3 regions of the Escherichia sp. MAL-1 genome follow, and region 3 is predicted to be linked to each of the others. Evidence: predicted binding sites of a transcription regulator. Region 3 holds the regulator's gene; each other region holds the start of a gene.
The links. The regulator CRP, encoded in region 3, controls carbon source genes, mostly activating them, when cyclic AMP is high. The targets are predictions, from matches to a motif close to ATGTGANNNNNNTCACAT.
Positions count from the first base shown of each region.

Region 1: glpT (glycerol-3-phosphate transporter) is a predicted target of CRP. The motif match lies at 2,079-2,096, and genes of this name have one in related genera.
Region 2: hpt (hypoxanthine phosphoribosyltransferase) is a predicted target of CRP. The motif match lies at 1,769-1,786, and genes of this name have one in related genera.

Region 1 covers NZ_CM129609.1:1,612,753-1,617,015, forward strand. The annotation lists gene glpB (glycerol-3-phosphate dehydrogenase subunit GlpB) at 1-315, opposite strand, end outside; gene glpA (anaerobic glycerol-3-phosphate dehydrogenase subunit A) at 305-1,933, opposite strand; gene glpT (glycerol-3-phosphate transporter) at 2,206-3,564, shown strand; gene glpQ (glycerophosphodiester phosphodiesterase) at 3,569-4,263, shown strand, end outside.
Region 2 covers NZ_CM129609.1:4,008,377-4,012,639, forward strand. The annotation lists gene ACU8XX_RS20075 (ABC transporter ATP-binding protein) at 1-293, opposite strand, end outside; gene can (carbonate dehydratase) at 402-1,064, shown strand; gene hpt (hypoxanthine phosphoribosyltransferase) at 1,105-1,641, opposite strand; gene gcd (quinoprotein glucose dehydrogenase) at 1,847-4,237, shown strand.
Region 3 covers NZ_CM129609.1:396,450-400,712, forward strand. The annotation lists gene ACU8XX_RS01830 (YccS/YhfK family putative transporter) at 1-1,718, opposite strand, end outside; gene crp (cAMP-activated global transcriptional regulator CRP) at 1,769-2,401, opposite strand; gene ACU8XX_RS01840 (OsmC family protein) at 2,703-3,107, shown strand; gene ACU8XX_RS01845 (phosphoribulokinase) at 3,162-4,031, opposite strand; gene ACU8XX_RS01850 (YheU family protein) at 4,085-4,263, opposite strand, start outside.

The DNA of each region.
Region 1 (4,263 bases), 1.2 Mb from region 3:
GCTGCCCTGCAATTGCGCACCGCTTTCAGCGATTAATGCCTGCGCCTGGCAAGCGAGATCGAGCACGCGTTGTGGCCCGAGAAGGGAGTAAGGATGTGCAGGTGCCTGCTGACGCAAAGATTCCAGTCCACTGTGAATGTCTGCCACGGGTTGACCATCTGGCAGATGGCTCAGCAAATCCAGCGAACCGGATGAGAAATGCAACGCGCTTTGACCACGCGTGACAATGGCACAGCGCAGGCCGTGTTTTTGCAGTTGCAGGCCACAGAGTAATCCGGCGAGGCCGCCGCCCATAATGACAGTATCAAAGCGCATCTTTCTGCTCCTTCTCCAGACCACACAATCCCTGATAAACCCAGCGGGTAAATTCGCTTTCGCGCAGTGCATCTCCCCAGGCGATGGGTTGCACGCCTTTCCAGCGTTCGTTAAGGAAGGTGGAAAGTTGCTCGATAGATTGCGCGGACGTCGTGACGTTAAAACGTTGCAGCAGTCCGGCAGCGCGGCAGGCGCAGAGTTCGCCCTGGCAGGTGCCCATCCCCACACGGGTACGACGGCGTAAATCCAGCAGGCTATTAACGTTTAAATTTTCTACCGCGTACTGCACTTCACCCGCAGTTACCGCTTCGCACTCACATACCAGGCTACGGTGCAGACGGCCTTCGCTCAGCCAGGCAGGCGTGCGATCGCCATGACGATAAACCGCAGAACCGCGCAGCGGGGCAGGCAGGGAGATGACTTTACGCAAGGTAACTTCAGCGGGTTCTTGTGAACCAGGCAGTGCCAGATCGGCAGTCGTACAGGGGCGCGTGTTGCCCAGTTTGCGGCATACCGCGTCGGTAGCCCATTCAGCCATCAGCCGATAGGTCATCAGTTTGCCACCGGTGATGGTGATAAATCCGTCCAGACCATCGCGTTCAGCATGGTCGAGCAGCACGATGCCACGGCTGACGTTACGTCCGCTCGGGTCGTCATCGCTGGCAACCAGCGGGCGCACGCCAGAATAGGCCCGCAAAATGCGCGTTTTCGCCATCACGGGGGCCAGTTTTTCCCCTTCACGCAGCAGAATATCAACCTCTTCTGCCGTCACTCGATTATCGTCAATCTCGTTGTAATCAATACGTAAAGAGGTGGTACCAATCAGCGAAATGGTATCGCCAGGCACCAGAATATCGGCGTCGGAAGGTTTACGGCAGCGGTTGATCACATGCTGGTTAATGCGGTGATCCATGATCAGCAGCGATCCTTTCGCCGGGAACATGCGAATGCGCAGATCGGCATATTCGGCAATGTGTTGCCCCCAGATCCCAGCGGCATTAACCACGACAGGTGCATGAAGGGCCTGAGTTTCGCCGGTGAGATGGTTACGTACACGAACACCGCACACCGTCGCGCCTTCACGAATCAGCCCCGTGACTTCATGAGCGGTAAGGATAACGGCACCGTGTTCTTTGGCATCCAGCATGTTTGCTGCGGTCAGACGAAATGGATCAACGGTGCCATCCGGAACTTTCACCGCGCCAATCAGTGCCGGGTTAACGGCAGGTTCGATAATGCGCGCTTGCTGCGGGTCTATAGCTTCTGCGCTGATCCCTGCTTCTTCGCAGGCGCGAATAAAAGTGGCCTGGAAGGAGAGGTCATCTTCCGGCAGGGTGATAAACAGGCCGTTGGTTGGTTCAACGCAGTGACGTGCAATGCGTTTCAGGATCTGGTTTTCACTAATGCATTCGCGGGCCGATTCCGCATCGGTTACCGCATAGCGCGCACCGCTGTGCAGCAGGCCGTGGTTACGCCCGGTGGCACCGGTTGCGATGTCGTGGCGCTCAACCAAAATCACGCGCAGCCCGCGCAGGGCACAGTCGCGGGCAATCCCGGCTCCCGTTGCGCCGCCGCCAATGATAATCACGTCACTTGATTGCGAGTCGCGAGTTTTCATTGTTATCCCTCTGAAGTTCGTTTTTTACCATTTAGCCATAGTAAAAACATGAATTGTTTGATTTCGCGCATATTCGCTCATAATTCGAAAGTGAAACGTGATTTCATGCGTCATTTTGAACATTTTGTAAATCTTATTTAATAATGTGTGCGGCAATTCACATTTAATTTATGAATGTTTTCTTAACATCGCGGCAACTCAAGAAACGGCAGGTTCTCTCACTGAATCAGGCTGTTAATCATAAATAAGACCACGGGCCACGGAGGCTATCAATGTTGAGTATTTTTAAACCAGCGCCACACAAAGCGCGCTTACCTGCCGCGGAGATCGATCCGACTTATCGTCGATTGCGCTGGCAAATTTTCCTGGGGATATTCTTTGGCTATGCGGCTTACTATTTGGTTCGTAAGAACTTTGCGCTTGCTATGCCTTATCTGGTTGAGCAGGGATTCTCACGCGGTGATTTAGGTTTTGCCCTTTCGGGGATCTCGATTGCTTATGGATTTTCGAAATTCATCATGGGTTCGGTATCGGATCGCTCGAATCCGCGCGTTTTCCTGCCCGCAGGTTTGATTCTGGCGGCGGCAGTGATGTTGTTTATGGGCTTTGTGCCATGGGCGACGTCGAGCATTGCGGTGATGTTTGTACTGTTGTTCCTCTGCGGTTGGTTCCAGGGGATGGGGTGGCCGCCGTGTGGTCGTACTATGGTGCACTGGTGGTCGCAGAAAGAACGTGGCGGCATTGTGTCAGTGTGGAACTGTGCGCACAACGTCGGTGGTGGTATTCCGCCGCTGCTGTTCCTGCTGGGGATGGCCTGGTTCAATGACTGGCATGCGGCGCTCTATATGCCTGCTTTCTGCGCCATTCTGGTGGCATTATTCGCCTTTGCGATGATGCGCGATACCCCGCAATCCTGTGGCTTGCCGCCGATCGAAGAGTACAAAAATGATTATCCGGACGACTATAACGAAAAAGCGGAACAGGAGCTGACGGCGAAGCAAATCTTCATGCAGTACGTACTGCCGAACAAACTGCTGTGGTATATCGCCATCGCCAACGTGTTCGTTTATCTGCTGCGTTACGGCATCCTCGACTGGTCACCGACTTATCTGAAAGAGGTTAAGCATTTCGCGCTGGATAAATCCTCCTGGGCCTACTTCCTTTATGAATATGCAGGTATTCCGGGCACTCTGCTGTGCGGCTGGATGTCGGATAAAGTCTTCCGTGGCAACCGTGGGGCAACCGGCGTTTTCTTTATGACACTGGTGACCATCGCGACTATCGTTTACTGGATGAACCCGGCAGGTAACCCAACCGTCGATATGATTTGTATGATTGTTATCGGCTTCCTGATCTACGGTCCTGTGATGCTGATCGGTCTGCATGCGCTGGAACTGGCACCGAAAAAAGCGGCAGGTACGGCAGCGGGCTTTACCGGGCTGTTTGGTTACCTGGGCGGTTCGGTGGCGGCGAGCGCGATTGTTGGCTACACCGTGGACTTCTTCGGCTGGGATGGCGGCTTTATGGTAATGATTGGCGGCAGCATTCTGGCGGTTATCTTGTTGATTGTTGTGATGATTGGCGAAAAACGTCGCCATGAACAATTACTGCAAAAACGCAACGGAGGCTAATGGCATGAAATTGACGCTGAAAAACCTTAGCATGGCGATCATGATGAGCACTATAGTCATGGGAAGCAGTGCAATGGCGGCGGACAGCAACGAAAAAATAGTCATCGCCCATCGCGGTGCCAGTGGATATTTGCCGGAGCATACGCTGCCAGCAAAAGCGATGGCGTATGCGCAGGGAGCGGATTATCTGGAACAGGATTTGGTGATGACCAAAGACGACAATCTGGTTGTTCTGCATGACCATTACCTCGATCGTGTTACTGATGTTGCCGATCGTTTCCCGGATCGGGCGCGCAAAGACGGTCGTTACTACGCGATAGATTTCACGCTGGATGAAATTAAGTCGTTGAAATTTACCGAAGGTTTCGATATTGAAAACGGTAAAAAAGTGCAGACTTATCCGGGGCGTTTCCCAATGGGTAAGTCCGACTTCCGGGTGCACACCTTTGAAGAAGAGATTGAATTTGTTCAGGGGTTAAATCACTCTACCGGGAAAAATATCGGTATTTATCCAGAAATCAAAGCGCCGTGGTTCCATCATCAGGAAGGGAAGGATATTGCGGCAAAAACGCTGGAAGTGCTGAAGAAATATGGTTACACCGGTAAGGACGATAAAGTTTATTTGCAATGTTTTGATGCTGATGAGCTGAAGCGTATTAAGAATGAGCTGGAACCCAAAATGGGCATGGAGCTCAATTT
Region 2 (4,263 bases), 1.3 Mb from region 3:
ATTTGCTGCACGGTTTCAAACGGGTTGAAGTTAAATTCCTGCGGCACCAGTCCCAACTGACGTTTAGCGTTCACGACATCCTTCTCGAGATCGTAACCAAATACGCTGACCCGCCCGGAGGTTTTATTTACCAGAGAGCTGATAATACCGATAGTGGTCGATTTCCCGGCCCCGTTCGGCCCGAGAAGCGCATAAAAATCACCCGCTTCGACCTGCAAATCTATTCCACGAAGCGCCTGAACGCCGCCTGGATAGGTTTTTTTAAGCTGTTGAAGTTCCAGTGCAATGGTCATAAATTTTTACTTACCTTACGTTCTTACACTTTATCTGTGGTTTAAATCGTCCCGGAGTTGCCCTATATTAGCCAAACGTAATTATTTGGTTACAGGTCGTTAACCTCCATGAAAGACATAGATACACTCATCAGCAACAATGCACTATGGTCAAAAATGCTGGTGGAAGAGGATCCCGGGTTTTTTGAGAAACTGGCACAAGCGCAAAAACCGCGCTTTCTATGGATTGGATGTTCCGACAGTCGCGTTCCTGCAGAACGTTTAACCGGTCTTGAGCCGGGCGAACTCTTTGTTCACCGTAATGTTGCTAACCTGGTCATTCACACCGACCTGAACTGCCTTTCCGTGGTTCAGTATGCAGTGGATGTACTCGAAGTTGAACACATTATTATCTGTGGCCACTACGGTTGCGGCGGCGTACAAGCCGCCGTTGAAAACCCGGAACTGGGGCTTATCAACAACTGGCTGCTGCATATCCGCGATATCTGGTTCAAACATAGCTCATTGCTCGGCGAAATGCCGCAAGAGCGCCGTCTGGATACCTTGTGTGAACTGAACGTCATGGAACAGGTTTATAACCTGGGCCACTCCACCATTATGCAATCAGCGTGGAAACGCGGGCAGAAAGTTACCATTCACGGCTGGGCCTATGGCATTCACGACGGCTTGCTGCGTGATCTGGATGTCACAGCGACTAACCGCGAAACCCTTGAGCAACGTTACCGTCACGGGATTTCCAACCTCAAGCTGAAACACGCCAACCACAAATAAAAATGCCATGCCGGATGCAACACATCCGGCAACTTCACACTTACTCGTCCAGCAGAATCACTTTGCCGATATACGGCAGATGACGGTAACGCTGTGCGTAATCAATGCCGTAACCCACCACAAACTCATCCGGGATCGAGAAACCAATAAATTCTACCGGGACGTTCACTTCACGACGGGACGGTTTATCCAGCAGCGTACAAATCGCCAGCGACTTCGGTTCGCGCAGGCTTAAGATCTCACGCACTTTCGACAGTGTATTCCCCGAGTCGATGATATCTTCAACAATCAGCACGTCCTTGCCACGGATATCTTCATCCAGATCTTTGAGGATTTTCACATCACGGGTGGTGGACATGCCGCTACCGTAGCTGGAGGCGGTCATAAAGTCGACTTCATGAGATACCTGAACTTCACGGCACAGGTCCGCCATAAACATAAATGAGCCACGCAGCAGACCAACCAGCACCATATCGCTGCCGCTGTCTTTGTAACGCTCAGTAATCTGACGACCCAGTTCGGCGATACGCGCTTTAATCTCCGCTTCGGGGATCATTACTTCTACAGTATGTTTCATATCTCTAACCATATGATTTAAAAACAAATCACTTCGCACGGGCAGGTTTTGGCACCGCAACAAAGCGCAAGACACGCAGTATACCAGTAAAACTATTCATTCGCGGAATCTGTTAATAAAGCTCGAATTGTGATGACGATCACACATGTTAAAACCTATAATTAATTGCTACTAAAATATTAATGAATTGAAATGGTGTCTCTTTATGGCAATTAACAATACAGGCTCGCGACGATTACTCGTCACGCTAACAGCCCTTTTTGCAGCGCTTTGCGGGCTGTATCTACTCATTGGCGGAGGCTGGCTGGTCGCGATTGGCGGCTCCTGGTACTACCCTATCGCTGGCCTTGTGATGCTCGGCGTCGCCTGGATGCTGTGGCGCAGTAAACGTGCCGCGCTTTGGCTATACGCCGCCCTGCTGCTCGGCACCATGATTTGGGGCGTCTGGGAAGTTGGTTTCGACTTCTGGGCGCTGACTCCGCGCAGCGATATTCTGGTCTTCTTCGGCATCTGGCTGATCCTGCCGTTTGTCTGGCGTCGCCTGGTCATTCCTGCCAGCGGCGCAGTTGCCGCACTGGTGGTGGCACTGCTGATTAGCGGTAGTATCCTGACCTGGGCCGGATTTAACGATCCGCAGGAAATCAACGGCACCTTAAGCGCCGATGCCACACCTGCGGAAGCTATCTCACCCGTTGCCGATCAGGACTGGCCTGCCTATGGTCGCAATCAGGAAGGTCAACGCTTTTCACCTCTGAAACAAATTAACGCCGATAACGTCCATAATCTGAAAGAAGCCTGGGTGTTCCGTACTGGCGATGTGAAGCAGCCGAACGATCCGGGCGAAATCACCAATGAAGTGACGCCGATTAAAGTGGGCGACACCCTTTACCTGTGTACCGCTCACCAGCGCCTGTTTGCGCTCGATGCCGCCAGCGGCAAAGAGAAATGGCATTACGATCCTGAGCTGAAAACTAACGAGTCTTTCCAGCACGTAACCTGCCGTGGCGTCTCTTATCATGAAGCCAAAGCAGAAACGGCTTCGCCGGAAGTGATGGCGGATTGCCCGCGTCGTATCATTCTTCCGGTCAATGATGGTCGACTGATTGCGATTAACGCTGAAAACGGCAAACTGTGCGAAACCTTCGCCAATAAAGGCGTGCTCAATCTGCAAAGCAATATGCCAGACACCAAACCGGGTCTGTATGAACCGACTTCGCCACCGATTATCACCGATAAAACCATCGTGATGGCAGGTTCAGTTACCGATAACTTCTCAACCCGCGAAACGTCTGGCGTGATCCGTGGTTTTGATGTCAACACCGGGGAGCTGCTGTGGGCTTTTGATCCCGGCGCGAAAGATCCGAACGCAATCCCGTCTGACGAACACACCTTTACCTTTAACTCGCCAAACTCGTGGGCACCAGCGGCCTATGACGCGAAGCTGGATCTGGTGTATCTGCCGATGGGCGTGACCACGCCGGATATCTGGGGCGGTAACCGCACACCGGAACAGGAACGTTATGCCAGCTCGATTCTGGCGCTGAATGCCACTACCGGGAAACTGGCGTGGAGCTACCAGACCGTTCACCACGACCTGTGGGATATGGATCTTCCGGCACAGCCGACGCTGGCGGACATCACCGTTAATGGTCAGAAAGTGCCAGTTATTTACGCTCCGGCGAAAACCGGCAACATTTTTGTGCTCGATCGTCGTAATGGCGAACTGGTGGTTCCGGCACCGGAAAAACCGGTTCCCCAAGGTGCTGCCAAAGGCGATTACGTTACCCCTACTCAACCATTCTCGGAACTGAGCTTCCGTCCGACGAAAGATTTGAGCGGTGCGGATATGTGGGGAGCCACCATGTTTGACCAACTGGTGTGCCGCGTGATGTTCCACCAGATGCGCTATGAAGGCATTTTCACCCCGCCATCTGAACAGGGTACGCTGGTCTTCCCGGGTAACCTGGGGATGTTCGAATGGGGCGGGATTTCCGTTGATCCAAATCGTGAAGTGGCGATTGCCAACCCAATGGCACTGCCGTTTGTTTCGAAACTGATCCCGCGTGGTCCTGGCAACCCGATGGAGCAGCCGAAAGATGCCAAAGGCACGGGTACGGAATCCGGCATTCAGCCACAGTACGGTGTACCGTATGGTGTCACGCTCAACCCGTTCCTCTCACCATTTGGTCTGCCATGTAAACAGCCAGCATGGGGTTATATCTCGGCGCTGGATCTGAAAACTAATGAAGTGGTGTGGAAGAAACGTATTGGTACGCCGCAGGACAGTATGCCGTTCCCGATGCCGGTTCCGGTGCCGTTCAATATGGGTATGCCGATGCTGGGCGGGCCAATCTCCACGACGGGTAACGTGCTGTTTATCGCCGCTACGGCAGATAACTACCTGCGCGCTTACAACATGAGCAACGGTGAAAAACTGTGGCAGGGTCGTTTACCAGCGGGTGGTCAGGCTACGCCAATGACCTATGAAGTGAATGGTAAGCAGTATGTGGTGATCTCCGCAGGCGGTCACGGTTCATTTGGTACGAAGATGGGCGACTATATTGTGGCTTATGCGCTGCCGGATGATGTGAAGTAAGACTTGCTCAGATTGCTGACAACGTG
Region 3 (4,263 bases):
AGATAATGGCTGTTAAACGCCGGTTCCTGCATCGCCTGATTCAATGAGTTATACAGAGTGTTATGTGCCTGATTTACCCGCATTCGCTGCCAGGCCAGTGGCGTAGGTTGCGGATCCTCGCTAAGAATCAAGCGAATCGCTTCCTGATAGGCTTCTAAAGCATCATGGGCGTTTTTACGCAATAACCCGCTCTGCCACTGCGGCCACAGCCAGACAGTACCGCCGAAAGCAATTAAACAACCAATAATGGTATCGATAAGACGCGGAAGGATGTATTGCTCGCCGTTCAACCACAATAGTTGCAGGGTATACACTGCGGTAATAGTAAAACCGACCGTCGCCCAGCCGTAGTTTTTGCGCAATATCAGGTAGCTGGCGAGGGTGGTAATCAGCATCAACGTCAGGGTGTAACCTTCGGGAATTTTAAAGTGCAGCGCCACGCCCGCAATGATTAACCCGACCACGGTTCCCACGGAGCGATTCACAATCCTCAGACGGGTTGCGCCATAGCCATTTTGTGTCACCAGCAATACCGTCATCAGGATCCAGTACGACTTCGGCAGATGCAGCGCGGTGCCCATCAGGCTGGCAACGCTTAACATCACACTGAGTCGTCCGGCATTGCGTAGCGCCGGAGACTTTAGTGACAGATAACTTTTCAGCGCCGGAAGTAATGGCATTCGCCGCTGTTTATCGGCCAGTAAGTCACGGGCATAGAGCGGTTTTTGGGTGCGCAGCACGCGGGCGATGCGGCTGAAATGCCAGTAGCAGAATTGCCCAACCGGATTATCCGGATGCTGGCGGGCGATTTTTTCCAGTGCGCCAATTTGCTTTTCCATCGTAAAACGCGTTGGCAGGCGATGGTAAAGAATGTCATCAGCCAGCACGCGCAGGCGAGCGGCGACGGTTTGCGCATTCCAGCGGATAACTTCTTCCGCATGGCTACGCTCGACCAGTTTTTGCACCTCTTCCGGCTGATGCAAACTGACCGAAATATGTTCCTGCAAATCCAGCGCCTCCTGGAAAATACGCAGCATCCGCTTGTAATCGGTATTGTTTTGCGCGGAAAGCATATGCATTTGCTGATAGCACTGGGTAATTAAATCGACCGCTTTTTGCTGGCGCACCAGCAGCGGCGGCAGCGCTTTTTCAGGGTCGGTGTGCTGGGTAAGCAGGCTGTATTTGGCTTCACAATAATCTGCCAGTTCACGGTACAGCAGACTTAGTGACTCGCGCAGCGGTTGTTCGCGCCAGATCCAGAACCAAAACCAGTTAAACAATCCGTACCAGAGAGTGCCCAACGCATAGATGAGCAATGGTTCCCAGACCGGCATGTATCCCGCCAGACTGAGGGTAAAAATGGCGGCGAGCAGCGATGCGGGAAGCAATTTTGCGTGCAATGGCCCCAGCTCAGCAGTGACGCCAAGTACCAGCGTTAATCCGGTCAGCAAAAAGGGCAGGGGGACATCTTTTGCCAGTAGTAGCTGTGTCAGCAAGCTACAGGTGGCAAACAGCGACGCACCAATGATTAAGCGTTTGAAAAAACGTTTATGAGGCGTATCAAGGCCCGCAATATTGCAACAGGCAGGAACGAGGGAGAAGAGCAGACCGAATCGTAATTCGCCAAGCATTAACCCAACGGCCACGGGCAAACATAGCACCAGCGTTTGTCGAAGTGCATAGTTGATATCGGGGTGATAAATCAGTCTGCGCCACATCGGGGGAAACAAAATGGCGCGCTACCAGGTAACGCGCCACTCCGACGGGATTAACGAGTGCCGTAAACGACGATGGTTTTACCGTGTGCGGAGATCAGGTTCTGATCTTCCAGCATCTTCAGAATGCGTCCCACGGTTTCACGAGAACAGCCGACAATCTGACCAATTTCCTGACGGGTAATTTTGATTTGCATACCGTCCGGGTGAGTCATAGCGTCTGGTTGTTTTGCCAGATTCAGCAGAGTCTGTGCAATGCGGCCCGTCACGTCGAGGAACGCCAGGTTGCCCACTTTCTCTGAAGTGACTTGCAGACGACGCGCCATCTGTGCAGACAAACGCATCAGAATGTCCGGGTTTACCTGAATCAATTGGCGAAATTTTTTGTACGAAATTTCAGCCACTTCACAGGCGGTTTTCGCACGTACCCATGCGCTACGTTCCTGGCCCTCTTCAAACAGGCCCAGTTCGCCAATAAAATCACCCTGATTCAGATAGGAGAGGATCATTTCTTTACCCTCTTCGTCTTTGATCAGCACTGCCACAGAGCCTTTAACGATGTAGTACAGCGTTTCCGCTTTTTCACCCTGGTGAATAAGCGTGCTCTTGGATGGGTACTTATGAATGTGGCAATGAGACAAGAACCATTCGAGAGTCGGGTCTGTTTGCGGTTTGCCAAGCACCATGCGCGGTTATCCTCTGTTATAAGCTTTCTCCAGAGCCAGATAACGCCGCTGTCTCTGGATTGCCGAAATATGCTTCCCGCTACCTGGGAAGGGGCTATCAACTGTACTGCACGGTAATGTGACGTCCTTTGCATACATGCAGTACATCAATGTATTACTGTAGCATCCTGACTGTTTTAGCATAGCTTTCGCTTTGTGTCTCCTGGTGTCTCGCTTCAGCATGACCCAGGTCGCCTTCCGTTGCGCGATTTGGTTAGTACGCGTACTCTGTCAGGAAAATTGACGCAGTGGAGTAGCAAAAATGCAAGCGCGAGTGAAGTGGGTCGAAGGGTTAACTTTTCTGGGCGAATCCGCCTCTGGTCATCAGATTTTAATGGACGGCAACTCAGGCGATAAAGCACCAAGTCCGATGGAAATGGTGTTGATGGCGGCGGGTGGTTGCAGTGCCATCGATGTGGTTTCGATCCTGCAAAAAGGGCGTCAGGATGTGGTCGATTGTGAAGTAAAATTGACCTCTGAACGCCGCGAAGAGGCACCACGCCTGTTTACGCACATTAATCTGCATTTTATCGTCACCGGTCGCGACCTGAAAGACGCAGCGGTTGCGCGTGCGGTTGATCTCTCTGCCGAGAAATATTGTTCAGTGGCGTTGATGCTGGAAAAAGCGGTGAATATTACTCACTCGTATGAAGTGGTTGCCGCGTGACTTAACTATCCCGTTGTGAAGCCGGATAGTATTTTATCCGGCGTAATAGCAGAGTTACTCGATTTTCTTTCCTTCCATCAATCGTTGCACCAGCGGCAGCATAATTAATTCCATTGCCAGACCCATTTTGCCGCCCGGTACCACTAACGTATTGATGTGGGAAATGAATGAGCCTTGCAACATCGCCAGCAGCCAGGGGAAATCGATCCCTTCCAGATTACGAAAATGGATCACCACAAAGCTTTCATCGAGCGACGGGATACCTTTTGCCGCGAACGGGTTTGAAGTGTCGACGGTGGGAACGCGCTGGAAGTTAAGATGGGTGCGGGAAAACTGCGGTGTGATGTAGTTGATATAGTCTTCCATTGAACGCACTACTGAGTCCATCACTGCTTCTCGTGAGTGCCCGCGCTCGCTGGTGTCGCGGATCAGTTTTTGAATCCACTCAAGGTTAACGATAGGCACCACGCCGACCAGTAAGTCCACATGCTGCGCAACGTTATGCTGTGGCGTGACTACGCCGCCGTGTAAACCTTCATAAAACAGTACATCAGTGGGTTCCGGTAAAGGTTGCCAGGGGGTGAATGTCCCCGGTACCTGATTCCACGGTACGGCTTCATCGTAGGTATGCAGATATTTGCGAGATTTCCCTTTGCCGCTCTGACCGTATTCAATGAAGGTTTGTTCCAGCAGGCCGAAGTCGTTAGCCTCGGGGCCGAAGTAGCTGATATGCCGCCCGGCGTCGCGCGCTTTGCGGATCGCCATGTCCATTTCCGGGCGGGTGTAACGGTGAAAACTGTCGCCTTCCACCTCAGCTGCATGCAGATTTAACTGCGCGAATATTTTACGAAACGCGAGGCTGGTGGTGGTGGTCCCCGCGCCGCTGGATCCTGTTACCGCAATGACCGGATGTTTGGCAGACATAGTAACTCCATGACTTAGCTATCATTATTATCTCGTCCGCCGACGGTTGCAGGTTATTCGCGAAACTGACTGCGCGGCATAATATTGACCGTTTCGTGCAGCTCCGACCATACCAGCACCGCTTCTCCGCACTGTAGCTGGCGTTTGACGTCGGCGACTTTCTGTTCAAGTGTACGCTCATGTTCACCATAATCGGTGCCTTCACGTAACACAAAGCTTTCAATTAAATTTT